3 regions of the Citrobacter tructae genome follow, and region 1 is predicted to be linked to each of the others. Evidence: predicted binding sites of a transcription regulator. Region 1 holds the regulator's gene; each other region holds the start of a gene.
What was found. Region 1 encodes CRP, which controls carbon source genes, mostly activating them, when cyclic AMP is high. Its sites were predicted from a motif close to ATGTGANNNNNNTCACAT; they were not measured.

Region 1 (6,345 bases):
CTGTTTACCGGATACCTTTACCCATGGTCAGCTACAGGAAGCTACTGAAGTTATCCTCGGCCAGTCGATTCAGCGCAAAAGCCTGATCCGCCGCTTTGAAGCATCAGGTATGTTTGAAGATACCGGTGAAAGTATGGCGACAGGCACGCGAAAAGCCCGCCTGTGGCGACGTAAACCGGGCGTGGAAATTCATCTTTTCTCACGTAACCTGCTGGCCGAATAAGCACAAAATCACATATTGGCTAACCCGCAGGCTCCATGCGCGGTATAGTTGCTCTTTCCGATTATTAATTGCTCTGGTGTTATGGTTGAAATCACTCCTACAGAAGTAACCCTACCCGCCGATGATTCACGAGAATTCCGCCCGATGCGCGGGATCGGTAATCGACATCTGCAAACCATGCTGCCGCGTTTAATTCGCCGTAAGGTGAAGTTCGACGCCCACTGGCAGCGATTGGAATTACCCGACGGTGACTTTGTCGATCTGGCATGGAGTGAAGATCCGCAGCAGGCGAAGCACAAACCGCGTCTGGTCGTTTTTCACGGTCTGGAAGGTAGCCTGAACAGCCCGTACGCCCACGGACTGATTGAGGCGGCGCAAAAGCGCGGCTGGTTAGGCGTGGTGATGCATTTTCGCGGCTGCAGCGGTGAACCGAATCGCCTGAACCGCATTTATCACTCCGGCGAGACCGAAGACGGCACCTGGTTTTTACACTGGCTGGAATGTGAATTCGGCCGCGTGCCGACCGCAGCGGTCGGCTATTCGCTCGGCGGCAACATGCTGGCCTGCCTGCTGGCAAAAGAAGGCAACGACATTCCAATTGATGCCGCAGTTATTGTCTCTGCGCCTTTCGTACTGGAAGCCTGTAGTTATCATATGGAGAAAGGTTTCTCCCGTGTCTATCAGCGCTACCTGCTCAATCTGTTGAAAGCCAATGCCTCGCGTAAGCTTGAGGCGTATCCGGGTTCGCTGCCGGTAAGCCTGGCCCAGTTGAAATCCCTGCGCCGCATTCGCGATTTTGACGATCTGATTACTGCAAAAATTCACGGTTTCGCCGACGCGATAGACTATTATCGTCAGTGTAGCGCTATGCCGTTGCTCAATCGGATCGCCAAACCAACGCTGATTATCCACGCCAAGGACGATCCGTTTATGGACCACCATGTGATCCCCAAACCGGAAAACCTGCCCTCGCAGGTGGAATATCAGTTAACCGAGCACGGTGGTCACGTTGGGTTTATTGGCGGCACGCTGCGCCGCCCCGAGATGTGGCTGGAATCGCGTATCCCCGACTGGCTGACAACGTATCTGGAGGCATAATCATGCAGATCCCCTGGCAGGACTTATCCCCTGAAGCGCTGGACAATCTGATTGAAAGCTTTGTCTTGCGTGAAGGCACCGATTATGGTGAACATGAACGTTCACTCGAACAAAAAGTCGCCGACGTCAGACGCCAGTTACAATCTGGCGAAGCCATCCTGGTATGGTCAGAACTGCATGAAACGGTCAACATTATGCCGCAGAAACAGTTTCGCGAATAATCGGTTGTCGACGGCTGACTATAATAAAAAACCAACCTATTTATGGAGTTGTTATGTCTGCCAAACATCCGGTGATTGCGGTAACAGGATCCAGCGGCGCGGGGACCACCACCACCAGCCTCGCGTTTCGTAAAATTTTCTCGCAGTTAAATCTGCGCGCTGCCGAGGTGGAAGGCGACAGTTTTCACCGCTATACCCGTCCTGAGATGGACATGGCGATCCGCAAAGCGCGTGACGCCGGGCGACACATCAGCTATTTCGGCCCCGAAGCCAACGATTTCAGCCTGCTGGAACACACCTTCATCGAGTACGGTCAGTCGGGCAAAGGCCAGTCACGAAAATATCTGCACACGTATGATGAAGCCGTTCCGTGGAATCAGGTTCCGGGCACATTTACCCCCTGGCAGCCTCTTCCTGAACCGACGGACGTGCTGTTCTATGAAGGCTTGCACGGCGGTGTAGTAACCCCGCAACAAAATGTGGCGCGGCATGTCGATCTATTGGTCGGGGTGGTGCCAATCGTCAACCTGGAGTGGATCCAGAAACTAACCCGCGATACCAGCGAGCGCGGTCACTCCCGCGAAGCGGTAATGGACTCAGTCGTGCGCTCAATGGACGATTACATCAATTACATCACCCCGCAGTTTTCCCGCACGCATATTAACTTCCAGCGCGTACCGACGGTCGACACCTCTAACCCTTTTGCAGCAAAAAGCATTCCGTCATTGGATGAAAGCTTTGTTGTTATCCATTTTCGTAATCTGGAAGGTATCGACTTTCCCTGGCTACTGGCTATGCTGCAGGGCTCATTCATTTCTCACATCAATACATTAGTGGTGCCGGGTGGCAAAATGGGGCTGGCAATGGAGCTGATCATGCTGCCGCTGGTCCAACGGCTGATGGAAGGGAAGAAAATAGAGTAAGCGGTGTTTGTGCCGGATAGCGCTAGGCTCATCCGGCATTAGAAATTACGCCGCAATCACTTCATAGGAATGGGTAATATTCACCGCTTTTTCTAGCATCAACGCCACGGAACAATACTTCTCCGCCGAGAGGTCTACTGCGCGGGACACTGACGCGTCTTTTAGATCGTTACCGGTGACGATGAAATGCAGATTAATATGGGTAAACAGACGCGGCGCTTCTTCACGACGTTCGGAAGTGAGTTTCACTTCGCAGTTGGTCACATCCTGACGACCCTTTTGCAGGATCGACACCACATCAATCGCACTACAGCCACCCGCAGCCATTAGCACCATTTCCATCGGGCTCGGCGCTTTATCACCAGAGTTACCGTCCATCAAGATTTGGTGGCCAGAGGCGGACTCACCGAGGAAGGTTAACCCCTCAACCCACTTTACACGCGCTTGCATATTTCGTAACTCCAATGTTTCAATTTTCCTGACAGATTACGCGTACATAACAATTCTCGCAACGGAAGGCGACCTGCATCATGCTGAAGCGAGACACCAGGAGACACACGGCGAAAGCTATGCTAAAACAGTCAGGATGCTACAGTATTACATAGACGTACTGCATGTATGCAGAGGACATCACATTACAGGCTGCAGTTCACTTTTTAGCAGCCCCTTTCCCAGGTAGCGGGAAACATATTTTTGCAACCCCAGAGGCAGCGTCGTTTTCTGGCTCTGGAGACAGCTTATAACAGAGGATAACCGCGCATGGTGCTTGGCAAACCGCAAACAGACCCGACTCTCGAATGGTTCTTGTCTCATTGCCATATTCATAAGTACCCATCGAAGAGCACGCTGATTCACCAGGGTGAAAAAGCGGAAACGTTGTATTACATCGTTAAAGGCTCAGTGGCAGTGCTGATCAAAGATGAAGAAGGGAAAGAAATGATCCTCTCTTATCTGAATCAGGGCGATTTCATTGGTGAATTAGGCCTGTTTGAAGAAGGCCAGGAACGTAGCGCCTGGGTACGTGCCAAAACCGCATGTGAAGTCGCTGAAATTTCATACAAAAAATTTCGTCAATTAATCCAGGTTAACCCGGATATTCTGATGCGCCTGTCTTCCCAGATGGCTCGTCGTCTGCAGGTAACGTCCGAAAAAGTGGGCAACCTTGCCTTCCTGGATGTCACTGGTCGTATCGCCCAGACCCTGTTGAACCTGGCGAAGCAACCTGACGCTATGACCCACCCGGATGGCATGCAGATCAAAATCACCCGTCAGGAAATTGGCCAGATCGTTGGCTGTTCCCGTGAAACTGTTGGTCGTATCCTGAAGATGCTGGAAGATCAGAACCTGATCTCCGCGCACGGTAAGACGATCGTCGTCTACGGCACGCGTTAACCTCATCGAAATGGCGCGTTACCGGGTAATGCGCCATTCTTGTTTACACCGATGTGGCGAAGACTGATTTATCACCCCGAGATCAACTACGCACTACGACAAACCCTGGTGCTGTGTTTGCCCGTGGCTGTCGGTCTTATCATCGGTCAGCTTCATCTGGGGCTGCTTTTCTCCCTCGTCCCTGCCTGCTGTAACATTGCCGGTCTTGATACCCCGCATAAGCGCTTTTTCAAACGCTTAGTTATTGGCGCGTCGCTGTTTGCCGGGTGCAGCCTGATCATGCAGTTGCTGCTGGCGCAGACCATACCGCTTCCGCTAATCCTCACCGGCCTGACACTGGTTCTCGGCGTAACCGCAGAGCTGGGCCCTCTGCATGCTCGATTACTGCCAGCCTCACTGATCGCGGCGATTTTCACGCTAAGTCTGGCCGGGAATATGCCCATCTGGGAGCCGCTGCTGATCTATGCGCTGGGTACGTTGTGGTACGGCGCGTTCAACTGGTTCTGGTTTTGGCTGTGGCGTGAACAGCCGCTGCGGGAATCGCTCAGCTTGTTGTACCGCGAACTGGCCGATTATTGTGAAGCAAAATATAGCCTGCTAACCCAGCACGTCGATCCCGAAAAAGCGTTACCCCCGCTGCTGGTTCGCCAGCAAAAAGCCGTGGATCTGATCACCCAGTGTTATCAGCAAATGCACATGCTTTCGGCGCATCGCAATAACGAGTACAAACGCCTGCTGCGGTCCTTTCAGGAAGCACTGGATTTGCAGGAACATATTTCCGTTAGCCTGCATCAACCGGAAGAGGTGCAAAAGCTGGTCGAGCGTAGCCACGCGGAGCAGGTGATTCGCTGGAACGCGCGCACCGTCGCCGCCCGCCTGCGCGTGCTGGCAGATGACATTCTGTATCATCGCTTGCCTACGCGTTTTTCCATGGAGAAACAGATTGGCACGCTGGAGAAAATTGCTAACCAGCATCCGGACAACCCGGTCGGGCAGTTTTGCTACTGGCACTTTAGCCGTATTGCCCGCGTGCTACGCACTCAGCGTCCACTGTACGCCCGAGATTTGATGGCCGACAAACAGCGCCGATTGCCGTTGCTCCCTGCCCTGAAAAACTATCTGTCGTTGAAATCCCCGGCGCTGCGTAATGCCGGACGCATCAGCGTCATGTTGAGCATCGCCAGCCTGATGGGCAGCGCCTTACACCTGCCAAAACCTTACTGGATCCTGATGACGGTCCTGTTCGTCACGCAAAACGGCTACGGTGCAACGCGGGTACGTATTTTGCATCGTTCGGTAGGTACGCTCGTCGGGCTGGTGATTGCTGGCGTCACGTTGCACTTTCATATTCCGGAAGGATTTACGCTGGCGGCCATGCTGGTCATCACCCTCGGCAGTTATCTGATCATGCGCAAAAACTACGGCTGGGCCACCGTCGGCTTTACAGTCACGGCGGTATATACCCTGCAGTTGCTGACGCTGAACGGGGAGCAGTTTATCGTGCCGCGCTTTGTCGATACGGTGCTGGGCTGTTTGATTGCCTTTGGCGGCACACTCTGGCTGTGGCCGCAGTGGCAGAGCGGCCTGCTGCGCAAAAACGCCCACGATGCGCTGGAATCCGATCAGGAAGCCATTCGCCTGATCCTCAGCAACGATCCGCAGGCAACACCGCTCGCGTATCAGCGTATGCGGGTCAATCAGGCACATAACACACTGTTTAACTCACTCAACCAAGCGATGCAGGAGCCAGGATTTAATTCGCATTACCTGGCCGATATGAAACTGTGGGTCACGCACAGCCAGTTCATCGTCGAGCATATCAACGCGATGACCACGCTGGCACGAGAACACACAATGTTGACGCCGGATTTGGCGCAGCGGTATCTGGAGTCCTGTGAAATTGCAATTCAGCGCTGTCAGCAGCGGCTGGAATATGACGGGCCGGGAAGCTCCGGCGATGTGAATATTCTCGAATCACCGGAGATGCTATCCCACGGTCCGTTAAGCACTCTGGAACAGCATCTGCAGCGCATTTTGGGTCATCTGAACACTATGCACACCATTTCTTCTGTTGCATGGCGTCAGCGCCCGCACCACGGTATCTGGCTAAGCCGACGATTGCGGGATATGAAGGGCTAACACTGTTTGCCGGATGTCGCCGCTGAACTGTGCTTTTCCGGCAAACAGGCGATCAACCCACCACTTTCGCGACCGCCTGCGCGAAGCGCTGCATCCCTTCATCGATATCCGCTTGCTCTACCACCAGCGACGGCGCAAAACGCATCACGTCCGGGCCGGCATTCAGTACCATCACCCCTTCGTGGGCAGCCGCGTAGAGGAAATCGCGCGCCCGGCCTTTGAACTGCGGCTTCAGCTCCGCGCCAATCAGCAGCCCCATGCCGCGAATATCGCTAAAAATGTCATACTGAGCATCGATTTTCTGTAAATGCGCAACAAATTCCTGACGTTTGGCCTGAATACCTTCCAG
Region 2 (6,345 bases), 2.1 Mb from region 1:
ATTTAGCTGCCATTTCTTTGATCTGACCCAGTGCGCGGTGCTGTTCAGCGATTTCTTCACGCAGACGGATAGTCGCTTCCAGGTTTACGCCATTTTCCAGATCGGACTGCAGAGAGACGAACTGAGCGTACTTGTCTTTCATCAGGTAGTCGATACCGTACAGCGCAACGCGACGGTAGTCACCGATGATACGGCCACGGCCATACGCATCTGGCAGACCAGTCAGAACACCGGATTTACGGCAGTTCAGAATGTCTTTGGTATAAACATCGAATACACCCTGGTTGTGGGTTTTGCGGTATTCGGTGAAGATTTTTTTCAGCATCGGGTCCAGTTCGCGATTGTACGCTTTGCAGGAACCTTCAACCATTTTGATGCCGCCAAACGGAATAATTGCACGTTTCAGCGGAGCTTCAGTCTGCAGACCAACGATTTTCTCAAGCTGCTTGTTGATGTAGCCAGCGTCGTGAGAAGTGATGGTAGAAGCAACGGAGGTGTCAAAGTCAACAGGCGCGTGAGTGCGGTTTTCCTGTTTAACGCCTTCCATCACGCTGTCCCACAGTGCAGTGGTCGCTTCAGTTGCGCCAGCCAGGAAGGACTCGTCACCCTCATACGGAGTGTAGTTTTTCTGAATGAAGTCACGGACGTTTACTTCATTCTGCCAATCACCTTTGGTAAAACCTTCCCAGGCTGTGGCTAACTTTTCATTAAGCTCGGACATGTAACACCTACCTTCTTAAGTGGATTTTTTATTTACTACGTGTAATGAACATCAACAGATTAATGATGATCGTTACCACGTAGGTAAATGACCCAGTATGTCAACCCGACTAACAAACCGCCGCCGATAATGTTACCGATCGTAACCGGAATCAGGTTATCGGTGATGAAATTCATCACGGTCAGGTGAGAAAAATTCTCCGGAGAAGAACCGACAGCGGTCCAAAATTCCGGTGTAGCGAAATCGCGTATTACGATACCCATAGGGATCATAAACATGTTTGCGATACTGTGCTCAAAACCGCTGGCAACAAACATTGCGACCGGTAATACCATGATAAACGCTTTGTCCATCAGGCTGCGACCTGAGTAGCTCATCCATACGGCCAGACACACCATCAGGTTAGCCAGAATGCCAAGGCTGACTGCTTCAACAAAGGTGTGATGCACTTTGTGATCGGCGGTTTGCAGGACATTTAGCCCCCATGCGCCGTTGGCGGTCATATATTCGCCGGAAAGCCACATCAGTAGCACGAAGAGCAAGCAACCGACCAGGTTGCCAACATAAACGTTGAGCCAGTTTTTTGCCAGTTGGCCCCAGGTTATACGCCCACTGGCCTTAGCGACGACAATCAGTACGGTTGAGGTAAAGAGGTCAGCGCCGCAGACAACACAAAGAATCAGCCCCAAGGAGAAGCAGATACCGCCGATCAACTTAGCCATGCCGAAAGGCATCGTTCCGGTACCGGTCGTGGCGGTGATATAGAAAACAAAGGCAATTGAAATGAACACACCGGCAGTAATTGCCAGATAGAACGTCTTAAGCGGATGTTTCGTTGCTTTATAGACGCCTGCTTCTTCGGCAACTTTGGCCATAGCAGCAGGAAGTATAAGATCAAAAGGGTTGTCAGCTTTCACACTAACTCTCTCTTTATTAAGTCGGCGACGAGATACTAACAAAGCATTATAGATGAGAATTTGATATAGATCATATCTCGCCTGGCTTATAGGCCCGTAAGACGCATGGTTTTTATGCAATTACGGAGTAACTTTTTGATTATCCAAGTAAAAATAAATTTTAAAAATTATAAAGTGAGTTGAATTTTTTCCTTTACCCTCCAGTTGAGCGGTTAATTAAAATGGAGTAATTGAGATAAATTGCAACGCTAACAAACTATTTTTTTTAATATCAACTACTAATTTTTAACCTTGTTTTTACATTTATTTTTGATTACGCAAAAATAAAAAAAACGGGGCACTAAAAGCGCCCCGTAATATAGCGTAGTCAATTGTTGAAGCCTACTCAGAACAGGCTGTTTGCCATTATTTTGACCAGTGTGCTGCTTTTGCGCGCTGCAGTTTTTCGTAGGCTTTCAGCAGAGACTGATGTGCCGGGAAAGCATGCAGATCGTTGTCGACGGGCTGAAGACCATAGAACGGCGCTTCTCCACTTAATGCCGCACTCGCCGCTTCGACAGCATCGGCACCGTACATACGCACGAAGGCGTTCAAATACTGCAGAGGCTGGCGATCGTCTTCCTGTGACAGCAGCAACAACGTTTGCAGGCAACGGTAGTAGTTGGCTCGTTCAGCACTAAAGACGGATGCGTTAAATTCCATCGTCCATTCGGTCCAAATCAGCGCCTGCTCTAGGTCGCCACCGGCCAGCGCCAGCATCACTTTCAGCTCGCCAATACGCAGAGTGGACCAACCGTTATCTGGGCCAGTTGCCAGGCCAAGCAGCTCACGCACGCGGGTAAAGTCGTCAAAACCTTCTTCATCCAGCTGTTCGAGCAAGCTGAGATAGTCTTCTTTATCCCATTCGCTGCCGGGCAGAGAAAGAATCGTTTCACGCAGATGCGCACCCATACCGTTGTTCGCTAACCACAGATCTTCAGCCGGATAGATGTCGGACATTCCCGGAACGATGATACGACAAGCGTAAACGCCCAGATGCTCGTAATCAGCGATATACACTTCTTTATTTTCAGTTTTGAAGATAGCCATCAGAGTGGCGAACTCTTCTTCCGTGGTGCCGGAGAAATTCCAGTCAACGAACGGATAATCGGCATCTTGCTTGAATAGATCCCAGGAGATCAGGCCGCTGGAGTCAATGAAGTGGGTTTCGAGGTTGGTATGCTCAGCCACTTCTTCATCATCAAAGGTCGGCGGCATAAAGACATCAAGATCTTTCAGACCGCGGCCCTGCAACAGCTCGGTGACGGTACGCTCAAGCGCTACGCCGAAGTCCGGGTGGGCGCCGAATGAAGCAAAACAGGTCCCGTTAGCCGGGTTAAACAGCACCACGCAGATAACCGGGTATTTTCCGCCCAGTGAGCCATCATAGGCAAAAATTGGGAACCCTTCAGCTTCCAGTTTGGCGATGGACTCGACTACTGCCGGATAGCGTGCCAGTACATCGGCCGGAATTTCCGGCAGGCTGATGCTTTCTGCAATAATGCGATTCTTCACATAACGTTCAAAGACTTCAGACAGTCCCTGAACGCGTGCTTCATTCGGGGTATTACCCGCAGACATCCCATTAGAGACGTACAGGTTACCGATGATGTTCATCGGAATGTACACGGTTTGGTTATCAGACTGGCGGGTAAACGGCAGGCCACAGACACCGCGTTCTTCATTACCTGACTGTAGGTCGATCAGCATACTGCCGGTTAGTTCGTTTTCCGGATCGTAGAATGCGCGCAAACGGTCATCCAGTAGACCTTCCGGCACATTGTCATCTTCAGTCAGCGGGAACCATTTTTCGTTCGGGTAGTGCACGAACGGGCCGTTAGCGATGGTTTCACCCAGCCAGAAATCGGCAAAGAAGTAGTTAGTAGACAGACGCTCAAAATATTCGCCCAGCGCGGAAGCCAGCGCCGCTTTTTTCGTCGCGCCTTTACCGTTGGTGAAACACAGTGCGCACTCTTTATCGCGAATATGCACAGACCAGACGTTAGGAACGGGGTTCAACCATGAGGCTTCTTCAATCTGGAAACCGAGGTCGAGGAGTTTTTGCTGGAAGCGGGCGATGGAATCTTCCAGAGCGGCATCTTTGCCGGGAATAAATGTTTGCGTCATGAAAATCACTTTTGTCGTACGGAAAGCGCGCAATGATACGGGTTTTATATGAACGGCGCTATCGCCGCTACCGCTGTGACGCAAATAAAAGCGTTGACTATGCTTTCACACGGTAACCAACGTTAAGAGTACAAAATGAAAGCATTCGATTTACACCGTATGGCACTTGATAAAGTACCCATGGAGTTTCTGGGTGAGGTTGCGCTGCGTAGCTTATATACCTTTATATTGGTTTTCCTGTTTTTAAAAATCACCGGACGGCGTGGCGTACGGCAGATGTCGCTTTTTGAAGTACTGATTATCCTGACGTTAGGTTCGGCGGCGGGGGATGTGGCGTTTTATGACGATGTCCCGCTGCTCCCGGTACTGGTGGTCTTCATTACCCTCGCGCTGCTTTATCGCTTAGTGATGTGGTTGATGGCGCACAGTGAAAAGTTGGAAGATTTGCTGGAAGGCAAACCCTTGGTGATCATCGAAGACGGTGAGTTGTCATGGTCGAAGCTCAATAACGCTAATATGACGGAATTCGAATTTTTTATGGAATTACGTTTGAACGGCGTGGAGCAATTAGGCCAGGTGAAACTCGCCATTTTGGAGACCAATGGGCAAATCAGCGTCTATTTCTTTGCCAACGAAGACGTTAAACCCGGTCTCAGCATTCTGCCTAAACGTTGTACCCAACGATTTAAGGTGGTGCCGGAAGCGGGGGATTATGCCTGCGTACGCTGTAGTGAGGTGATTCACATGCACGCCGGGGATCATCAATTATGTCCACGCTGTGCAAATCCAGAATGGACGAAGGCCAGCCGGGCAAAACGGGTAACCTGACAGCGAAAATATCGGTTTTTGGTAGTCAATCCGATAGATTCTGTTGTGTGATGAATAACACATTTTTGCCCTGACCAGTTTTACCCATTGCGGCGCGTGTCACTGAATGATAAAACCGATATCCACAGGAATAACATATGCCCAATGTCTGTCACTGGAAAAATAGCCAAAGACAGGATGTTGACTGGATAACAACACAACGTGGTGAGGGGAAATGGCTCAGGTCTTCAATTTTAGTTCAGGTCCGGCAATGCTACCGGCGGACGTTCTTAAACTGGCTCAACAGGATCTCCGCGACTGGAATGGTCTTGGCACGTCGGTCATGGAAATTAGTCACCGTGGCAAAGAGTTTATCCAGGTTGCAGAGGAAGCAGAGCAGGATTTTCGCGATCTCCTCAGCATTCCCTCCAATTACAAGGTGTTATTCTGCCATGGCGGTGGTCGCGGTCAGTTCGCCGGGATCCCACTCAATATTTTGGGCGATAAAACCACGGCGGATTATGTCGATGCCGGCTACTGGGCAGCCAGTGCAATTAAAGAAGCAAAAAAGTACTGCACGCCAAACGTGATTGACGCCAAAATCACCGTCGACGGTTTGCGGGCTGTCACGCCGATGAGCGAGTGGCAACTTTCTGACAATGCGGCTTATCTGCACTATTGCCCGAACGAAACCATCGATGGCATCGCGATCGATGAAACGCCGAATTTTGCCAGTAATGTGGTGGTGACGGCGGATCTGTCTTCCACCATTCTGTCCGGGCCACTTGATGTTAGCCGCTATGGCGTTATCTATGCCGGCGCACAGAAAAATATTGGTCCAGCGGGTTTGACGATTGTCATTGTACGTGAAGATTTACTGGGCAAAGCACACGTGTCCTGTCCGTCGATCCTCGATTACACCGTCCTGAACGACAATGACTCGATGTTCAACACGCCGCCGACATTTGCCTGGTATCTCTCTGGTCTGGTCTTTAAGTGGCTGAAAGAGCAGGGTGGCGTTAGCGTAATGGACAAAATTAACCAGCAAAAAGCAGAACTACTGTATGGCGTAATTGATAACAGTGACTTCTACCGTAACGATGTCGCGAAATCTAACCGCTCACGCATGAATGTTCCATTCCAGTTGGCTGACAGTGCACTGGATAAACTCTTCCTGGAAGAGTCTTTTGCTGCGGGTTTGCATGCGCTGAAAGGGCATCGCGTGGTCGGTGGAATGCGAGCGTCTATCTACAATGCAATGCCGCTTGAAGGCGTGAAAGCGTTGACCGATTTCATGATCGATTTCGAACGTCGCCGCGGCTAATCTGCTGTTATTTTTCATCCCCACAGCCAGCCTGTGGGGTTTTTATATCTGTTTTTGAGAGTTAAGTTTCATGGAATCCCTGACGTTACAACCCATTGCGCGGGTGGATGGCACCATCAATCTGCCTGGATCAAAAAGTGTTTCTAACCGCGCTTTGCTGCTGGCTGCATTAGCAAATGGCACGACTGTCCTGACCAACCTGCTGGACAGCGATGATGTCCGCCATATGCTTAACGCACTGAATGCGTTAGGGATTAGCTACACCCTTTCCGCCGATCGTACCCGCTGCGAAATTGTCGGTAACGGCGGTGCGTTACAGGCCGAAGGTGCTGTGGAATTGTTCCTTGGCAATGCTGGTACCGCGATGCGTCCGCTGGCCGCTGCGCTGTGCCTGGGGAGCAATGACATTG
Region 3 (6,345 bases), 1.1 Mb from region 1:
GCCGGACTGGCAGCCCCGGCTGGTGTGGAGTTGCCTGGCACTGTATATCGTCTTTCTGACGGCGCTGGAGCTGAAGCAGGAACTCTGGGGTTTGGCGATTGTGGCGACAGGCTTTATGGTGCTGGCTCGCCGCGTGATCTTCAGCGTGGACTGGACGCTGCTGCTGGTGTTTATGGCGATGTTTATCGATGTACATCTGTTGACGCAGTTACCCGTACTCCAGGGGATTTCGGGCCACTTTGGTACGCTTTCCCAACCTGGACTATGGTTGACGGCAATCGGTCTGTCGCAGTTTATCAGTAATGTACCCAGCACTATTTTACTACTGAACTATGTCCCGCCAACGCTACTGCTGGCCTGGGCTGTCAATATTGGCGGTTTTGGACTGTTACCGGGATCGCTGGCGAATCTTATTGCTTTACGAATGGCAAACGACCGGCGTATCTGGTGGCGTTTTCATTGGTATTCGGTGCCGATGCTGATTTGGGCGGCGCTGGTGGGATATGGTTTGCTGCTGTTGCGGTAGTAGCGGCAGAGAGGCAATAAAAAAGGCGGATGAATCATCCGCCTTTTTCGTTTCAGGTCTGCTTAGTTCAGGCGAACCGGCATACCGGAACGGTTCTGTACCGCCTGCTCAACGACGGCCTGATCGACGTCCGGCTGACCGGTGATGCTGGTAATGCTCTTGTTCAGGGAAATCGGTACGATTTCGCCGCCTTCGAACTGTGCTTCAGTGGTAGACAGTGGGTTATGCACCTCAATGTAACGACTGCCGTCTGGTTCGGTCGTGGCTTTTACCGGTTCGTCAATAAACTGGACGCGCGTGCCAACCGGAACGTTTTCGAACAGGAACTTGATGTCTTCATTACGCAGACGCACGCAACCGTGGCTGACGCGTAGGCCGACGCCGAAGTTCGCGTTGGTCCCGTGGATGGCATACAGGCGACCGATATACAGTGCGTACAGACCCATCGGGTTATCCGGACCGGCTGGAACAACCGCTGGCAGCGGTTCGCCCGCAGCGCGGTATTCAGCGTGCATCTTGGCGGTTGGCGTCCAGGTCGGGCCTGCTTTCTTACGCTCAACTTTGGTGGTCCAGTTGATCGGCGTGTCTTTGCCTAACTGGCCGATACCAATCGGTAAAACGATAACGGTGTTGGTGCCTTTCGGGTAGTAGTACAGACGCATTTCTGCGCTGTTGATAACAATACCTTCATGCACGGTATCCGGCAGGATCAACTGCTGAGGAATGTTCAGCACGGTGCCGCCCTTCGGCAGGAAGGTATCCACGCCCGGGTTGGCTTCCAGCATGTTAGACAGACCCATCTGGTATTCAGCCGCATAGTACTCCAGCGGTTGGGTGTTGCCTTCAGGAATGGTGATGACCTGGTTTTGGCCAATCAAACGGCTACCATCGGTAGGCAGCGGGTACGTGACGGCTGAGGCAGTGTTACAAAAACCAACTACTGCGAGTGCCGCCGCGAAAAGCGTTGTCAATTTCATATTCATTTTTACGAGATTCTGAAGCCTGGCAGGCTAGTGGGTTGAGATTTATGTAGTGTTGGGCACGCATTATATGTGCATTCTATGCAACAAGGAATTCGGATGTGTACTAAATCACATTTTTTTCCTTTTGGTTTCACTTTATTCCTCTCGCATGAAGGCGCGATCTTATTCCAGACTTATGGCATAATAAGCGGTTCGTCACATATTTCTTCTTTCAGGATACGCCAGTGTTAGTTTCCAGCAACGTCACCATGCAGTTCGGCAGTAAGCCGCTGTTTGAAAATATTTCCGTCAAATTTGGCGGCGGCAACCGTTACGGCCTGATTGGCGCCAACGGTAGCGGTAAATCCACTTTTATGAAAATTCTCGGCGGCGACCTCGAACCGACGCTGGGTAACGTTTCCCTCGATCCGAACGAACGCATCGGTAAGCTGCGTCAGGATCAGTTCGCTTTTGAAGAGTTCACCGTTCTGGACACCGTCATTATGGGTCACGCTGAACTGTGGGAAGTGAAGCAGGAACGTGACCGTATCTATGCGCTGCCGGAAATGAGCGAAGAAGATGGTTATAAAGTCGCCGATCTCGAAGTTAAATACGGTGAGATGGACGGCTATTCGGCTGAATCTCGTGCCGGTGAACTGCTGCTGGGCGTTGGTATTCCGGTAGAACAACATTACGGCCCGATGAGCGAAGTTGCACCCGGCTGGAAGCTGCGTGTGCTGCTGGCGCAGGCGCTGTTCTCTAACCCGGACATCCTGCTGCTCGATGAACCGACCAACAACCTGGACATCGACACCATTCGTTGGCTGGAGCAGACGCTGAACGAGCGTGACAGCACCATGATCATCATTTCGCACGACCGTCACTTCCTGAACATGGTCTGTACGCACATGGCGGATCTGGACTACGGCGAGCTGCGTGTTTATCCGGGTAACTATGATGAATACATGACGGCAGCAACCCAGGCGCGTGAGCGTTTGTTGGCCGATAACGCCAAGAAAAAAGCGCAAATTGCCGATCTGCAATCCTTCGTCAGTCGCTTTAGCGCCAACGCCTCAAAATCTCGTCAGGCGACCTCTCGTGCGCGTCAGATTGATAAAATCAAACTCGACGAAGTAAAAGCGTCCAGCCGTCAGAACCCATTCATCCGTTTCGAACAGGATAAGAAACTGTTCCGTAACGCGCTGGAAGTGGAAGCGCTGACCAAAGGTTTCGATAACGGCCCGCTGTTTAAAAACTTCAATTTGCTGCTGGAAGTGGGCGAAAAGGTTGCCATCCTGGGGGCTAACGGCGTGGGTAAATCTACCATGCTGAAAGTACTGGTCGGCGACATGGCGCCGGATAATGGCACCGTTAAATGGTCTGAGAATGCGCAAATTGGCTACTACGCGCAGGATCACGAATATGAGTTCGAAAACGATTTGACCGTTTTCGAATGGATGAGTCAGTGGAAACAAGAAGGCGACGATGAGCAGGTCGTTCGCAGCTTCCTTGGTCGTCTGTTGTTCAGCCAGGACGATATCAAAAAGCCTGCTAAGGTGCTGTCCGGTGGTGAAAAAGGGCGCATGCTGTTCGGTAAGCTGATGATGCAGAAACCGAATATTCTGGTGATGGACGAACCGACCAACCACCTGGATATGGAATCGATTGAATCGCTGAACATGGCGCTGGAAATGTACCAGGGCACGCTGATCTTTGTTTCTCACGACCGCGAATTCGTCAGCTCGCTGGCCACACGTGTGATTGAGATTACGCCGGAACGTGTGATTGACTTCACCGGTAACTACGAAGATTACCTGCGTAGTAAAGGCGTCGAATAATTTTCCCGTCGTCTTTCGTGTTACAGGTGTGTTGGCTGCACCTGTTCACCCTGGTCACTTACTTATGTAAGCTCCCAGGGATTTACAGGCTGGCCGCCTTCCTGTAACGAGAAATACTTAGGGAAAATTGTGTAAGTTACAAATTAAATAATCCCCAGTGCACGTTTACCGTGAATATTTAAATCATCCAGCGTGAAGCGTCCTTCCCAGTTTGTTTCGTAATCTTCACGCGGGAAATCACCCGGCGATACACCTTTTTCCAGCGCGGCCTTCACCTTATGTGCATAGGCGAGATTCTTCTCACACATCGGTGCGGCGGGGATGTACATCACGTTACCCCAACCCTGTTGATTCTCAACCGGCGCAACGGAATGGATCACATCGCAATGCCACCACACGGAATCGCCGGCATCCAGTTGCGGAATGCTGGTTAACGCTTCGATCAACAACGGATGCCATTGCTGTGAAATTGGCAGCACTCGTCCGGGTGCGACGCCGCACAGCTCATCTTCCGGGACATCGTCAAGCAGCGGGCGTAACAGTACATAAGCCATCGCTTCAGGAATGGGAACCACATGCAGTAACCCTTGGCCCGGCAACATATCGGAAAGTGCCGTCCAACCCTGGAAGGTGCGAAACACGGAACACTTAGTGGTGTTATCGACCGTATACTCTTCGACATCGGTACGATGTGCCGCATGCCACGGATCGTAATCGGCCAGATTACCGTTAAAGACAGAGGCAAAAACGCGCTGGTACGCCGGAAGCAGCCAGCGCTCCAGCGCGCCGGAGTCAGTATGCGCCCCGAGGCCTTTGGAAGTGGTTCCTGGTGGACGGCGGCGGATACGGTCAGGATAGATTACGCTGACGTCTGGGTTAAACCACTGTTTACCTTCACTTTCATAGGTCCACAGGTGATTAAGGAACGACTGTGCGTTAGCCATTTCTTCACTCTGGCGGGCCTGCATTTGCGCCTGTGACCAGTAGATCGGGTAGATTTCAGGGCGCGAGGCGCTCAGGGTACCGAAGAAGTTATCGCCGGGCCCTTTGTAAACTTCATCAAAATGGTTGCGATCCAGGTAATCCAGCATCGACTGATCCCATGCCAGCGCCTGCTCGCGGGGGAAATGGCCCTTAATGACCGCACATCCGCGACGTCTAATCTCTTCTCGCTGCTCTGCGCTCACGCGGCCCGCTTTGATATCGGCATAAGATAATATCGGCCAGACCGGAGCACCTTGCGCTTTGAGCGCGTTGATCTCCGCCACGCGGGTGGCAATGGTATCGCTAAGCTGACTGAAGATTTGCTGGACGTCACCAAGCTGTGTCCGCAATTCCTGCTTCATCTGACGGATCGCTGCTTTGTGATCGGCAGGTAACGTGTCGCTGGTAAAAGTAAGAGCCATAACCACCTCGCATTAACTTTCATTCGAAACTGATTTATCTTGCAAGTGATAATATAGGTTAAAAATAAGTTAATGCAAATTTAAAAAAACAATATGGCACACGTGGAGGAAATTGGACGTTTTGCCTGATTTGACATGAAAATGGAGGTTGACGGGGAAAAAACGTTAACCAGCAACCAGGGGGGCTATCTATACTTCTTTCCTCAGTGACATTTCGCCCACTAAAGACCGGAACAAAGAGGATGGGCCTGGTCTAACAAAAGGACATTTTTCAATGGAAAGAAAAGGAACGCTTCATCTCTTTACCGTTCCAGTCTGCATTCTGATTTATGCGTTCTGGCAGTGCTGGCGGGTAGCTGATGATATCAATGGCGTTGGAGAGGCGAATCTCCGGTTGATACTGGCGATGTTGGCGATAGCGCTTGCCGGCGCGGCTTTAGCTGTAGTGGGGATGGCAGTGGGGTTATGTAAGACTAGCGCCCGCGCTTCGCGACATTCCCAGAGTACCCTGATTCGCACATTTACGCGCTGTCGACGGTTGTTGCCCTTTGTGATGGCTACAGAAATTATAGTCTGTGGTTTGGCCGTTATTTGCCTGGCGTTATCGGAAGTTATCTGGATTTTGTCGCATATCGGTGGGGCGGGTGGTTTCAAACTTGTGGCGATCATCCTGATTGCCGCCGGCGCCATTTTCTGGATGCTATTAAAAAGTCTGGCTTCCATCAAACGCTGTTTCACCCTCTTTCAACTTGATGATACAGACATTTGCGGGGTGAATGTCACCGCAGAGAATAACCCAGCGCTATGGCAATGGATACGTGACATCACCCGGCGTGGGGAACTGATCGTACCTGACAATATCGTGGTCGGTTTTTTTGACGGCTTCTTTGTCACCGCCAATGCCGTTCAAATTGAAGATGGCAAGCGATTGACGGGCAATACACTCTATTTGCCGCTAACGTCGATGGCGTTTCTGGATGAAGCGGAAACGGCTGCGGTGATTGGTCACGAACTGAGTCATTTTACAGGAGAGGATACGCAGTATAGCCTGCGTTTCGCTCCGCTGTATGCCGGTATCCAAAACAGCCTTGAACATATGGCGAACAGCTCGCAGGGGTTTTCCTGGCTTGATCGCATAGTACTGCGCCCGTCGCTGGATATGGGACTCTGGTTTTTGCAGAACTTCCATGAAACGGTCAGTGACTGGAGCCGAATCCGTGAATATACGGCTGATGGTATCGGAGCAAAGATTTCTTCTCCCGCTGCGTTCGCATCGGCATTACTGCGTATATCAGCGCTGGATGTACCGGTTTCCCGATTTATTGAGGACCTTTTGCACGGGCGAGTGACCAGCGCGAACTGGCTTGCCGATCTGCTTTCTACGCTGCAGGATATTGGGCAGCTTGAGCCGCATAACAGTCTCGATAATGAAATAGCGCATCCGATGGATAGCCATCCGACGACACGTGAACGCATTGCGGCACTGGCGGTGCCGCTGGACGGTGAACTGTTGACGCGGGCTGCCCGGCCGGTCGTAAAAGATGACAACGCGTTTTTCCGTGGGTTATTCACCGATGCGGATGCTTTGAGCGCATCGCTTTCACGCACTATGT

Region 2: the regulator CRP is predicted to act here: its motif matches at 4,678-4,695, upstream of serC (3-phosphoserine/phosphohydroxythreonine transaminase).
Region 3: the regulator CRP is predicted to act here: its motif matches at 1,606-1,623, upstream of ldtB (L,D-transpeptidase).

Annotation. Positions count from the first base shown of each region.
Region 1 covers NZ_CP038469.1:3,801,594-3,807,938, reverse strand. Annotated here, with positions in the region: gene E4Z61_RS18830 (NUDIX hydrolase) at 1-223, shown strand, start outside; partial or broken gene E4Z61_RS18825 (hydrolase) at 259-1,321, shown strand; gene E4Z61_RS18820 (YheU family protein) at 1,324-1,542, shown strand; gene E4Z61_RS18815 (phosphoribulokinase) at 1,596-2,465, shown strand; gene E4Z61_RS18810 (OsmC family protein) at 2,511-2,915, opposite strand; gene crp (cAMP-activated global transcriptional regulator CRP) at 3,225-3,857, shown strand; gene E4Z61_RS18800 (YccS/YhfK family putative transporter) at 3,909-5,996, shown strand; gene argD (bifunctional acetylornithine/succinyldiaminopimelate transaminase) at 6,049-6,345, opposite strand, start outside.
Region 2 covers NZ_CP038469.1:1,749,380-1,755,724, reverse strand. Annotated here, with positions in the region: gene pflB (formate C-acetyltransferase) at 1-721, opposite strand, end outside; gene focA (formate transporter FocA) at 781-1,638, opposite strand; gene ycaO (30S ribosomal protein S12 methylthiotransferase accessory factor YcaO) at 2,044-3,804, opposite strand; gene E4Z61_RS09240 (DUF421 domain-containing protein) at 3,940-4,632, shown strand; gene serC (3-phosphoserine/phosphohydroxythreonine transaminase) at 4,847-5,935, shown strand; gene aroA (3-phosphoshikimate 1-carboxyvinyltransferase) at 6,006-6,345, shown strand, end outside.
Region 3 covers NZ_CP038469.1:94,979-101,323, forward strand. Annotated here, with positions in the region: gene E4Z61_RS01075 (anion transporter) at 1-526, shown strand, start outside; gene ldtB (L,D-transpeptidase) at 589-1,509, opposite strand; gene E4Z61_RS01085 (ABC-F family ATPase) at 1,734-3,326, shown strand; gene E4Z61_RS01090 (DUF1479 domain-containing protein) at 3,470-4,732, opposite strand; gene E4Z61_RS01095 (M48 family metallopeptidase) at 5,007-6,345, shown strand, end outside.